Regions from separate parts of the Colwellia sp. F1 genome, predicted to be linked through region 2. Evidence: predicted binding sites of a transcription regulator. Region 2 holds the regulator's gene; the other holds the start of a gene.

Region 1 (6,013 bases), on a different contig from region 2:
GACTGAGTGCAAGGTGATTACCTTGACATGCACTCAGTCTACTCGCAACACCTGCTAACTGCTTTTATTGGCGACTGCATGGTCACTGACATAAGGGTTGTTAATGCGCTCTTGTCCAAAAGTACTCATAGGGCCGTGTCCTGGAATAAAGCGCACTTCATCACCCAATGAAAACAGATTGTTTCTAATTGAGCTAATTAAGGTCGCTTTATCGCCGCGAGGGAAATCCGTTCTACCAATCGATCCTTTAAATAATACATCGCCAACTTGTGCTAATTTCGATGCACGATGAAAAAAGACAACGTGGCCCGGCGTATGCCCTGGGCAAAAATAAACTTCTAGCGTGATATTACCAAAACTAACGGTATCACCTTGGTTTAAGAAGCGATCTGGTGTGAAAGATTGGGCATCAGGAAAACCAAAGTGTTGCTTTTGCTCTTCCACCAAGTCAATCCAGAACTGGTCCTCTTTATGCGGCCCTTCTACTGTTACCTGATAATGTGTGGCTAATGCATCCGTTGCCCCTGCGTGGTCAATGTGCGCATGGGTGAGGAATATTTTGCTTAATGTTAATTGATGTTGGTCAATTGCAGTGATTATTTTATCAAGGTCACCACCGGGGTCAACCACCGCTGCTTGTTTGGTTTCGTTGCACCAAAATAAGGTACAATTTTGCTGAAACGGTGTTACGGGAATAATTTGATACTTGAGCATACTTGTTTACTCTCAATGCTAAATGTTTCGGATGATAATACCATAAGACAAGATATTTTAGAGAAAAGCGCTAACAACTCGGATTACTGCTTCCCCTGAGCCTTTTTACTAGGTAAGCTCAGCAACTATTATTTTTTTAACAACATAATTATACTCTTTATGCCATCTTCTAGTGTTTCTCGTGATTCTTTCCATTCTCGGTTAGGTTTTGTTTTAGCTGCGGCAGGCTCTGCCATTGGTTTAGGAAATATATGGGGTTTCCCAACACAAGCGGCGAATAATGGCGGTGGTGCATTTTTATTTGTTTATCTTATTGTTACTGTATTGCTTGCTTTACCTGCTTTATACGCTGAGATTTATATTGGTAATCAAGCACAAAAAAATCCTGTAAGTGCGCTTGCAGAAGCTTGTGGGAAGCGCTTTAATACTGTAGGCCGTAACGCCGGTATTATCGGTTTAGTGGGCGCTATGATGATGTTAAGTTTTTATAGTATTGTAGCTGGGTGGATGTTAGCACACGCCTTAAGTGCTTTATTTAATCTACTTGGCTTTAACGATATTGCAACCTGGTTGGCAACATCAAGTACACTGCGTAATGTTATGTTTACCCCTGTGTTTATCTTACTTGGGGCGGCAATTATTCATCAGGGCGTTCATGCTGGTATAGAGCGCTGGTCAAGCCGTTTAATGCCACTTTTATTAATGATGCTTATTGGCCTGATCGTTTATATTTTGCAACAGCAAGGTGCTGCACAAGGTGTGGCTTTATATCTTATTCCTGATTTTTCACAAGTAACGAACCCAAAACTTATTATTTCAGCCATGGGGCAAGCATTCTTTTCATTGTCTATTGGTGTTGGCGGTATGATGGTTTATGGCTCTTATATGAAAAAAGGGCAAGATATTGGCAAACTGGTTGTCTCTATTGCAGCCCTTGACACTTGTATTGCTTTTTTAGCCGGTTTACTTATTATTCCCGCCTTGTTTGTTGCACAACACGCAGGCCAAGAAGTGTTTACCAATGGCCACCTCATTGGCGAGGGACAACTTATATTTCAAATTCTTCCGTCGTTATTTAGCTCTATGGGCACGACCGGTTTAATTGTTGCTTTTAGCTTTTTTACTTTACTCTCAATTGCCGCGCTCACTTCAACTATTTCAACAACGGAAGTGCCCGTGGCCTATTTGGTCGAAAATAAACGTCTGAATCGTAATGGCGCTACTTGGTTAGTGTCTATTGTGGTTTTAGCCGCCAGTATGACTTTAGTTGCCTTTTTTGAGGTGTTATTTGGCTTAGTTGTACAGGCGCTAACGACAGTATTGCAGCCATTAATGTCGTTGTTTTACTTTATAGTTATTGGTTGGATTTGGCAGCGAGGCAATAAACTAAGCAATATTGCTTTAATAAATAATAATGTAAAATTGAAGGTGTTTGGCTTTTACCTGCGCTTTATCTGCCCTGTTTTGCTACTGATCGTGTTCGTCAATGTCGCCTTTTAAGGTACTAGAGGTAAGGACTAAAGTCTTCCTAGTAACTAGTTACTAGTTACTAGGATCTAGTCTCTTCCCCAGCGCCTACTTCTTCTCTATGCGTTTCCTTAGCCATTAAATTCTCTTGAGACTGTTGCAGCTCTACCTGTTCAATTTTTTCAAACCGTCCTGATATTTTATCCGCCGACGTGTGAATTTGTCTTACATCAACTGCAGCTTGGTCAATATGTTTGGCTAAGTTGGCAAAGCGCACCTTAAAGCGGTCAAAGTCTTTGGCTAGATAAGACAGGTGTGCTTGAATAATGTGAATTTGCTTTCTCGTTGCTTCGTCTTTTAAAACAGAGCGAGCCGTGGTTAATATCGCCATCAGTGTGGTTGGTGAGACTAACCAAACCCGTTTTTTATTCGCATAATCAACTAAATCACTTTGATGCCCGTGTATTTCAGCAAATATTGCTTCTGCTGGAATAAACATAATCGCACCGTCTGCTGTTTCATTTTCTATTAAATATTTCTCACTAATGTCATTGATATGTTTTTTTATGTCTATTTTAAATTGTTTTTGTGCGGTTTTTCTGTCTGACTCAGCTAATTCAAAGTCCATCATTTTACGGTAACTTTCTAAAGGGAACTTAGCATCGACAACAACATTGCCGGTAGGGTCAGGTAGCAACAACACACAGTCGGCAATTTTGCCATTAGACAAGGTGTGCTGCATTTTAACGTGTTGTTCTGGCAGTACATTACGAATTAAACCGCTCAGTTGCACTTCACCAAACGCCCCTCTAGAGCGTTTATCGTTTAACACTTCTTGCAAACTGACCACATTGGTTGATAATTCAGTGATTTTTTTCTGTGCATCGTCAATCAACGCTAAACGCTGTAAAATATCACTAAACGTTTTAGTGGTTTTTTCAAAGCCTTCTGCAAGACGTTTTTCAACTTGGGCACTGATGTCTTGCAAGCGTTTATCCGTCGCGTTAGTTAACACGTCAATGCGCTTAGTCATTTGCTCACTGCTTTGTATTAATGACTTACTCAGCTCTTCTCGGTTAGCTTGAGTCGTTTGGTTTAAATGACTAATTAGTTGGTCAAGTGTTTGGTTTTGGTTTTGGCTTAACGTTTGGTTGAGCTGTTCTTTTTGGCTGCTTAATTCCCTTAATAATTTAAGCCGAAGATCAGCTATTTGTTGCTCAAATGAATTGGATAGCTGTAGCTGCTGCTTGTCAAATAACTGTGTTAAAGCGCTCTGTTGTGCGGTGTTTGACAATTCAAGCTGGGCATTGAGCAGAGAAATCGCACCTTGTTGTTGCAAGTTTTGTCGGATAACAAATAACAAGCATAATAATAACACCGTGAGTATTGCATAAATAACAAGCACGGTTATTTCAGATTGTTGCAAAAGTGATAACATTAATAACCTTATGGTTTATAAACAAAAAATCCAGTGTCAGCTGCACTGTAAATAAACACAGTTATTTAATCATAAGTTTTCCCTAACGGCTAGTTATATATTAACGTTACTTTTTGTAAACGCTCATAGCACTTTGAGCTAAATTAATGATAAAATAATACGATTATTACGGTAACTACTTATATCAGAGTAATTACTGCTTATTTGCATTAGCTTTTGTAGAGAAAAACATGAAAACCCATTTCGACGAACTATTAGACTTCCCCACTGTACTTAACTTTAAAGTGATGGGTGTTGCCTGTGATGAACTACCCGACTTAATTATTGCTGAGCTGCAAAAACATACCCCTGGCGATTATACAACTAAGATAACGCCGAGCGCCAAAGGGAACTATCATTCTGTTTCTATTCCAGTCACAGTAACGAGCAAAGCTCATATAGAAAAAATTTACACAACATTAAACGCCATAGAGCAAGTGCGTTACGTTTTATAATGTTACTCACGGCTTTAACTTTACTATAAACAATAATATTATCACGTCAGTACGAGGTTTGTTTTGCCTGCTTCAGCCACTACGGTCAATAAAAGCAACTTAATTGTTCGTCAATTAAATACTATGGATTACAGTAGAGTGTGGCATGCCATGCAAAACTTTACTGACAACCGTGATGAGCAAACACCGGATGAACTTTGGCTAGTTGAGCATCCCCCTGTTTTTACCCAAGGGCAAGCAGGTAAAGAAGAGCACCTACTCATGCCGGGTGATATTGAAGTGGTTAAAGTTGACCGTGGCGGCCAAGTAACCTACCACGGCCCTGGCCAGCAAGTGATATATTTTATGATTAACTTGCGACGCAAAAAAATAGGTATAAGGCAGTTGGTTACCCTTATTGAAGACGCTATTGTTGCTGCACTTAATGACTTCAACATCAAAGCTTATCCTAAGCCTGACGCCCCTGGGGTTTACGTTAACGATAAAAAAATTGCCTCACTTGGGCTAAGAGTTAGAAAAGGTTGCTCTTTTCATGGCTTAGCACTTAATGTAAACATGGATTTATCACCTTTTTTGCGGATAAACCCATGCGGTTATGCTGGTCTTGAAATGATTCAAACATGCGATATTCAAGGCCCACAAAATATGGCTGATGCCTCAAAGGCATTGGTTAAACATATCATCACTTTGTTAGCTGCTAACGAAGTGTCTTACCCAACAGGATTACCGAGCAATTATGAGCAACGACATGTCAAATAACACGATGCCAACGAGTGACAGCAAAGTAGTAAACGCTGACATTGCGGTAAAAAAATCATCTAAAATGGCGCCTGGTACAAAATTACGTGATGCCGATAAACTAGCGCACATCCCTATTCAGGTTGTCAGCTCTACCAAAGAAACCATGCTGCGCAAACCGAGCTGGTTGCGCATAAAGCTGCCCCGCTCTAGTGATAAAATTGATAGTATTAAGGCGAACTTGCGCAAAAATAACCTTCATTCTGTTTGTGAAGAAGCATCATGCCCTAATTTGGCTGAGTGTTTTAACCACGGCACAGCAACCTTTATGATTTTAGGTGATATTTGTACACGTCGTTGTCCATTTTGTGATGTTGGCCATGGTCGCCCATTAGCACCTAACAGTGAAGAGCCTAAAAAACTGGCAAATAGCCTAAAAGATATGGGCTTAAAGTATGTTGTTATTACCTCCGTTGACCGCGATGATTTACGTGATGGTGGCGCGCAACAATTTGCTGATTGTGTTAAAGAAATTGGCGAGCAAGCCCCCAACACTAAAGTAGAAATTTTAGTACCTGATTTTCGCGGCAGAATGGATAAAGCCCTTGAAATTTTGAACCAACATCCACCGCATGTGTTTAACCATAATATGGAAACAGCGCCTCGTCTTTACACTAAAGTTCGTCCCGGGGCAAATTACCAATGGTCGTTAGATTTACTTAAGCGTTTTGGCGAAGCTAATCCTACGGTGAATACCAAGTCAGGTTTAATGGTGGGTTTAGGTGAAACTAACGAAGAAATTTTAGAAGTGATGCAAGACCTGCGCGACCATGGTGTTAGCATGTTAACCATTGGGCAATACTTACAACCCAGTAAAGATCACCTTGCCGTTGAACGCTATGTTCACCCTGATGATTTTGCCATGTTCGAACGTGAAGCCAAGCGCATGGGTTATAAACATGCCGCTTGTGGGCCCTTAGTCCGTTCTTCATACCATGCTGATAAACAAGCTGCGGGTGAAGAAGTTGTGAGTTACAACGCTAAGGACTACTAAACAACGATGTTTTGTACTCACATCGTTATAGTGTACTGGCAGGTTGTCAGTTAATGGCAGGGAACATTCCTAAAATAAGGGAATTTCCCGCTGATGATCACTGCTGGC
Region 2 (6,013 bases):
TTGGTTAGAGCACCTAACCAACAAAGAAGGCGTACAAGTACAAGCCATTGACCTAACACAGGGCAATAACCAAGGAGAAGTGAAGGTGAGGCGTTTACAGCTTGGGCGGTAATAAGCTGGAAAGTGTAAAGGTTAATTGTGCATAACAATAATAAAAACTGGTGCCTGAATAAAATTCAGGCAGATGTGAAAATTAAGCAAAAATAGCGTCTAGCATCTAGAGCCCAACGCCTAAAATCTAGCGGCTAGTACTTATAATTTCAAATGTTAAACAGAGACTACTAATGAAAAAAAACCTTGCCATGGGCATTATTTTTGTCATCGCTTATCTTGGCTTTGTAATTGCTACCTTGCCAAGCGCATTCGTTTTACAGCAAGTACCATTACCTAATAATGTTAAAAAAAGCCTTTACCTTTCAGGCGTTAGCGGCAGTATTTGGCACACTAATATCGCACAAGTTGTCATAAATGGTACGCCTATTAACAAGGTTAGCGCACAGTTAAGCCCTTGGTCTTTATTGTCATTAACCCCTAAGTTATCAATCACATTTGGTGACCCGTTTAATGCTGGTCCAGAAGGGGCTTTTGATCTAGTACTGTCGTCAACGAAAGCAAAAATAAGCAATGCTAATATGTTAATAAGCGCTAATGAAATAGCACAACAACTACCGCTACCTTTACCTATGTTAGCGCAAGGTGATGTCACCTTAACTGTTGCATCAGCGGAAATTGATTTTAGCAAAAACAATCAATGCGTTAGTGCAACAGGCAATGGCGCGTGGTCTAAAGCTGGTGTTACTGCTCTGTCTCGTACTGTACCGTTAGGCATATTAACTGCCGATATTAGCTGTGACCAAGGCACGCTAGCGCTAGTAATGTCACCTAAAAATGATTTAGGGTTAACCTTTACCGCGTATGTTGCACAAGGCGGTAAAGTATCAGGTGAAGGATATTTACAACCTGGCGCTAAATTTCCTGCCGCCCTTAATGACGCCCTGCCGTTTTTGGGTAGACAAGACAGTCAGGGTCGTTATCGCTTAGTCTTCTGAGTATAAAGGTGAGTGCGTTAGTAAAGTAGGATAGGTAACCCTTGCTAGTAAGCAGTAAAACCTTGTGTTTACCTTGTGGCTGTATATAATAACAGTTGTGAATAAATACAGCGTTTTACCTAGAAAGGAAAAGCTAATGCCAATCGTAAATAAATTAAAACCTTTAACTAAGCGCCAGCAACAAATATTTGATTTAATAAAAGAAAACATTCAAGCAACAGGAATGCCACCTACAAGAGCTGAAATAGCAGTTTTTTTTGGTTTTAAATCAGCTAATGCTGCCGAAGAGCATTTAAAGGCCTTGGCAAAAAAAGGCTATATAGAAATGTTGCCAGGCACTTCGCGTGGCATACGTTTAGCTGAGCAATTTAATGTAGTAGAAGGCTTGCCACTGGTGGGTAGCGTTGCTGCAGGTGAACCTATATTAGCAGAAGAGCATATTGAACAACATTATGAAATGAATGGTGATTTGTTTCATCCTCCCGCCAATTACTTGTTAAGAGTTAATGGCGAAAGTATGAAAAATATTGGCATTCTAGATGGTGATTTATTAGCAGTACATCAAACCAGCGATATTCAAAATGGTCAGGTCATTGTTGCTAGAGTAGAGAACGAGGTCACGGTTAAGCGTTACAAACGAGACGGTGATGTTGTTTATTTAGTCGCAGAAAATGATAATTTTGAGCCAATAAAGGTCGATCTTACTTGCCAAGAATTCAATGTTGAAGGGCTTGCCGTTGGCGTAATTCGTAACGGTAATTGGATGTAAACTGCGTTGCTTTAGTCTTTTTTAATCAATTGCTGCTAAAGACTTTGGCGGCAACACCTTTCTTATCTATCCCCCTATATATCACCCGATTTAACTAATAAAACCCACTTTGCTTGTTATATAGCCAATAATTCTTAGTAAATATAAGATCAATGAAAAAAGCTATAGGCTATATCTATCAAGCTATTCCAAAGCTTTAGAGTGCTTACTCTATTGATACTACAGCTTTTTTTTATAATTACCATTTGACGTAGATCAAGTTTTGAGCGATTCTAGAGTGGGAATCGAACAAAATAATAAGCAAGAACTGTATAAAAATAAAAAGACGTTGATGTGCTAATTCGATACCCAAACTTACTATTACATTCATGTAGTGCTGAGTTAGCAGTTTCACGTCAGTTAATTTAATAAATTTTAAATAGGGTATTACTATCTTGTTTGAAAATAATAACTAAATTAACAGTTAATCAGTTTAATGAGTATGAAGTACATTGCTGCTTTTCTGTTTTCTATTTCTTATACCTTTGTTTTTGAAGTGATATTTAAAATCATTTTTTAGCTTAAGTAGGTAATAATGAGGGAGAAGTTGAGTGAAGAGAGCTAACCATCGTAGGTTGATGGGAATTGGGTTATTTATTTTAAGCCTTTTTTCTAGTTCGGCCTGGTCAAATTCACAGTTAAATTTGACTAAAGGAGCAACAGCGATTAGTAGAGAAGTGTATGATTTACATATGCTTGCACTCTATATATGTACTGGTATTGGTGTTGTAGTTTTTGGTATCATGTTTTGGTCAATGATATTTCATCGTAAATCTAAAGGAGCAAAAGCCGCTGATTTTCATGAAAGCACCAAGGTTGAGATACTTTGGACTGCCATCCCTGTCATTATACTTATCGCCATGGCTATCCCTGCCACTAATACACTAATTAGCATGGAAAATAATGAAAATTCCGACATTACTATCCAAGTAACAGGGTCTCAGTGGAAGTGGCACTATAAATACTTTGATCAAAACATTGAGTATTACTCTGTGCTTTCAACACCAAGAGAGCAATATGAGAATCAAAATGGTAGCTTTAAAGGCAATGAGACAGCTAAAGGTGAAAACTATTTACTTGAAGTTGACAAACCCTTAGTTATCCCTGCCAATAAAAAAGTTCGATTTCTTATTACCTCCGATGATGTTATTCACTCTTGGTGGGTGCCTGCCTTTGCAATTAAACAAGATGCTAACCCTGGTTTTATCAATGAGGCATGGACGAATGTAGATAAACCTGGCATTTATCGTGGCCAATGTGCTGAGCTTTGTGGTAAAGACCATGGTTTTATGCCCATTGTTGTTGAAGTGAAATCGAGCGAAGATTATGACGCATGGTTGAAAGAACAGCATGCTTTAACCGCAAAAGCCGCTGATGCTGAGCGGGCCTCTTTAACTGCTTCTCTGAGTAAAGAGGAGTTAATGCAGTTAGGTGAAACAACTTATATGGCTCATTGTGCAGCCTGCCACCAACCAACGGGGTTAGGGTTGCCTCCCACATTTCCGGCACTGAAGGGCAGTGTGGTTGCAACGCAAGGCAGTATTACAGAGCATATTAATTTAATCGTCAATGGTAAAGGTATGATGCCACCATTTGGTAAACAATTAACACTACAAGAAATTTCAGCGGTGACTACATTTGAGCGTAATGCTTGGGGTAATGACACGGGTGATTTAGTTCAAAGCTCAGATGTTAAAGCAGCAGGCGGGGAGTAACACATGACGACAAATATAATAAATGAATCCCTTGATGATGAGCATCACGATCATAAAATGAAAGGTATTAAACGTTGGCTATTTACCACTAACCATAAAGATATTGGCACATTATATTTATGGTTCTCTTTTATTATGCTGTTAACGGGGGGCGCATTAGCGATGGTAATCCGGCTTGAGTTATTTCAGCCAGGTTTACAAATAGTAGAACCCGACTTTTTTAATCAGTTAACTACAGTGCATGGGCTGATTATGGTTTTTGGCGCAATAATGCCAGCATTTACCGGTTTCGCTAACTGGATGTTGCCTATGATGATCGGTGCGCCAGATATGGCTTTGCCCCGTATGAATAACTGGAGTTTTTGGATATTACCTTTCGCGTTTGCTATTTTGCTTTCTACCTTTTTTATGAACAGTGGTGCGCCTAATTTTGGTTGGACCTTCTATGCTCCGCTGTCAACCACTTACTCAAATGGTAGTACGGCATTTTTTGTTTTTGCTGTGCATATTATGGGAGTATCTTCAATAATGGGAGCAATTAATGTCGTTGTTACCATTATGAATATGCGTGCACCGGGTATGACCTATATGAAAATGCCACTGTTTGTTTGGACGTTTTTTATCATGGCTTATTTGCTAATTGCCGTCATGCCAGTGCTAGCAGGTGCTGTTACTATGGTGTTGACTGATACTTACTTTGGTACCAGCTTTTTCAATGCTGCTGGTGGTGGTGACCCTGTAATGTTCCAGCATATTTTTTGGTTCTTTGGCCACCCTGAAGTCTATATTATGATTATGCCGGCATTTGGTATTGTTTCAACAGTTATTCCCGCCTTTGCGCGTAAAAAACTTTTTGGTTACAGCTCTATGGTTTATGCAACAGGAGCAATTGCCTTGTTGTCATTTCTTGTTTGGGCTCATCATATGTTTACCACAGGTATGCCTTTATTTGGTGAGCTATTCTTTATGTACTGTACTATGTTAATCGCGGTTCCTACAGGCGTTAAGGTCTTTAACTGGGTTGCAACGATGTGGCGTGGTTCATTATCATTTGAAGTGCCCATGTTGTTTTCAATTGCTTTTGTTATTTTGTTCACCATTGGCGGATTTTCAGGCTTGATGCTGGCGCTAACACCTGCAGACTTTCAATACCACGATACCTACTTTGTTGTTGCGCACTTTCATTATGTGCTTGTCACGGGCTCATTATTTTCAATTTATGCAGGAGCTTACTATTGGTTGCCTAAATGGACGGGCCATATGTATAGCGACGCCTTGTCTAAATGGCATTTTTGGTGCTCATTAATTTCGGTCAACTTACTCTTTTTTCCTATGCACTTCTTAGGGTTAGCAGGTATGCCGCGCCGGATCCCAGATTATGCCTTGCAGTTTGCAGACTTTAATAAATGGGTCAGTATTGGTGGTTTTGCTTTTGGCTTATCACAGCTAATCTTCTTAGCTGTTGTAATCAAATGCATTAGGGGCGGTGACAAAGCACCCGCTAAACCATGGGATGGTGCTGAAGGCTTAGAATGGACTGTGGCCAGTCCCGCACCTTATCATACCTTTACAACACCACCGAAGGTTGACTAATCATGAATGATGACATAACGCAAAAGCCTATTAAGGCAAGTAATAGTAAAATTATTAAAAAACTCGTTTTTATGGTTGTTGCTATGTTTGGCTTTGGTTTTGCCCTTGTGCCTATATACGATGTTTTTTGTGATATCACAGGCTTAAACGGTAAAACGAATAATGCTGCAGTCACTTATACCGATGACGGTGTTGATACATCGCGTACGATAAAAGTGCAGTTTATTACTCGAATGGCCAAGGGAATACCCTGGCGATTTGAGCCCGTTATTAATGAGGTATCCGTACATCCTGGTGAAATGAAGTTTGTTAATTTTTTTGCAAAAAATCAATCACAACGTGACATTATTGGCCAAGCAGTGCCGTCAGTGTCTCCAGGTATTGCTGCTGGTTATTTTCAAAAAATTGAATGTTTTTGTTTCGCGCGACAACCATTAAAAAGTGGTGAAGAAGTTGAAATGGGTTTGCAGTTTTATGTTGATCTAGACTTGCCAGCAGATATCAGCACGCTGACATTATCATATACCTTATATGACGTTAGTGAAAAGGCAGACTCGTAATGCATTGATAACTCTTATCGCTATTAACAGTAAAGAGGGAATAAAAATGACAACGAAAGATTATGAAAGTTATTATGTGCCATCACAAAGTCACTGGCCCATAGTTGGCGCAGTAGCATTATTTATGATTGCGGTTGGTGCTGCTAATTATGTCAGTGATATGCAAAGTGAAGCCAGTGGTTATGGTGGATACATCTTATTAGCAGGTATTGCGCTAGTGATTTATATGATAGCAGGCTGGTTTAGTAATGTTATCACTGAATCCATGGCCGGCAAGTATAGCCGCCA

The links. The regulator LexA, encoded in region 2, represses DNA repair genes until DNA is damaged. The targets are predictions, from matches to a motif close to TACTGTATNNNNATACAGTA.
Region 1: AC0UA9_RS10755 (DNA recombination protein RmuC) is a predicted target of LexA. The motif match lies at 3,663-3,682, and genes of this name have one in related genera.

Annotation. Positions count from the first base shown of each region.
Region 1 covers NZ_JBWDLI010000010.1:17,691-23,703, forward strand. Annotated here, with positions in the region: gene AC0UA9_RS10745 (MBL fold metallo-hydrolase) at 55-714, opposite strand; gene AC0UA9_RS10750 (sodium-dependent transporter) at 874-2,214, shown strand; gene AC0UA9_RS10755 (DNA recombination protein RmuC) at 2,264-3,619, opposite strand; gene ybeD (DUF493 family protein YbeD) at 3,850-4,113, shown strand; gene lipB (lipoyl(octanoyl) transferase LipB) at 4,237-4,872, shown strand; gene lipA (lipoyl synthase) at 4,937-5,905, shown strand.
Region 2 covers NZ_JBWDLI010000004.1:298,241-304,253, reverse strand. Annotated here, with positions in the region: gene gspM (type II secretion system protein GspM) at 1-112, shown strand, start outside; gene AC0UA9_RS05760 (type II secretion system protein N) at 285-1,049, shown strand; gene lexA (transcriptional repressor LexA) at 1,186-1,818, shown strand; gene coxB (cytochrome c oxidase subunit II) at 2,409-3,572, shown strand; gene ctaD (cytochrome c oxidase subunit I) at 3,576-5,165, shown strand; gene AC0UA9_RS05740 (cytochrome c oxidase assembly protein) at 5,168-5,725, shown strand; gene AC0UA9_RS05735 (cytochrome c oxidase subunit 3) at 5,772-6,013, shown strand, end outside.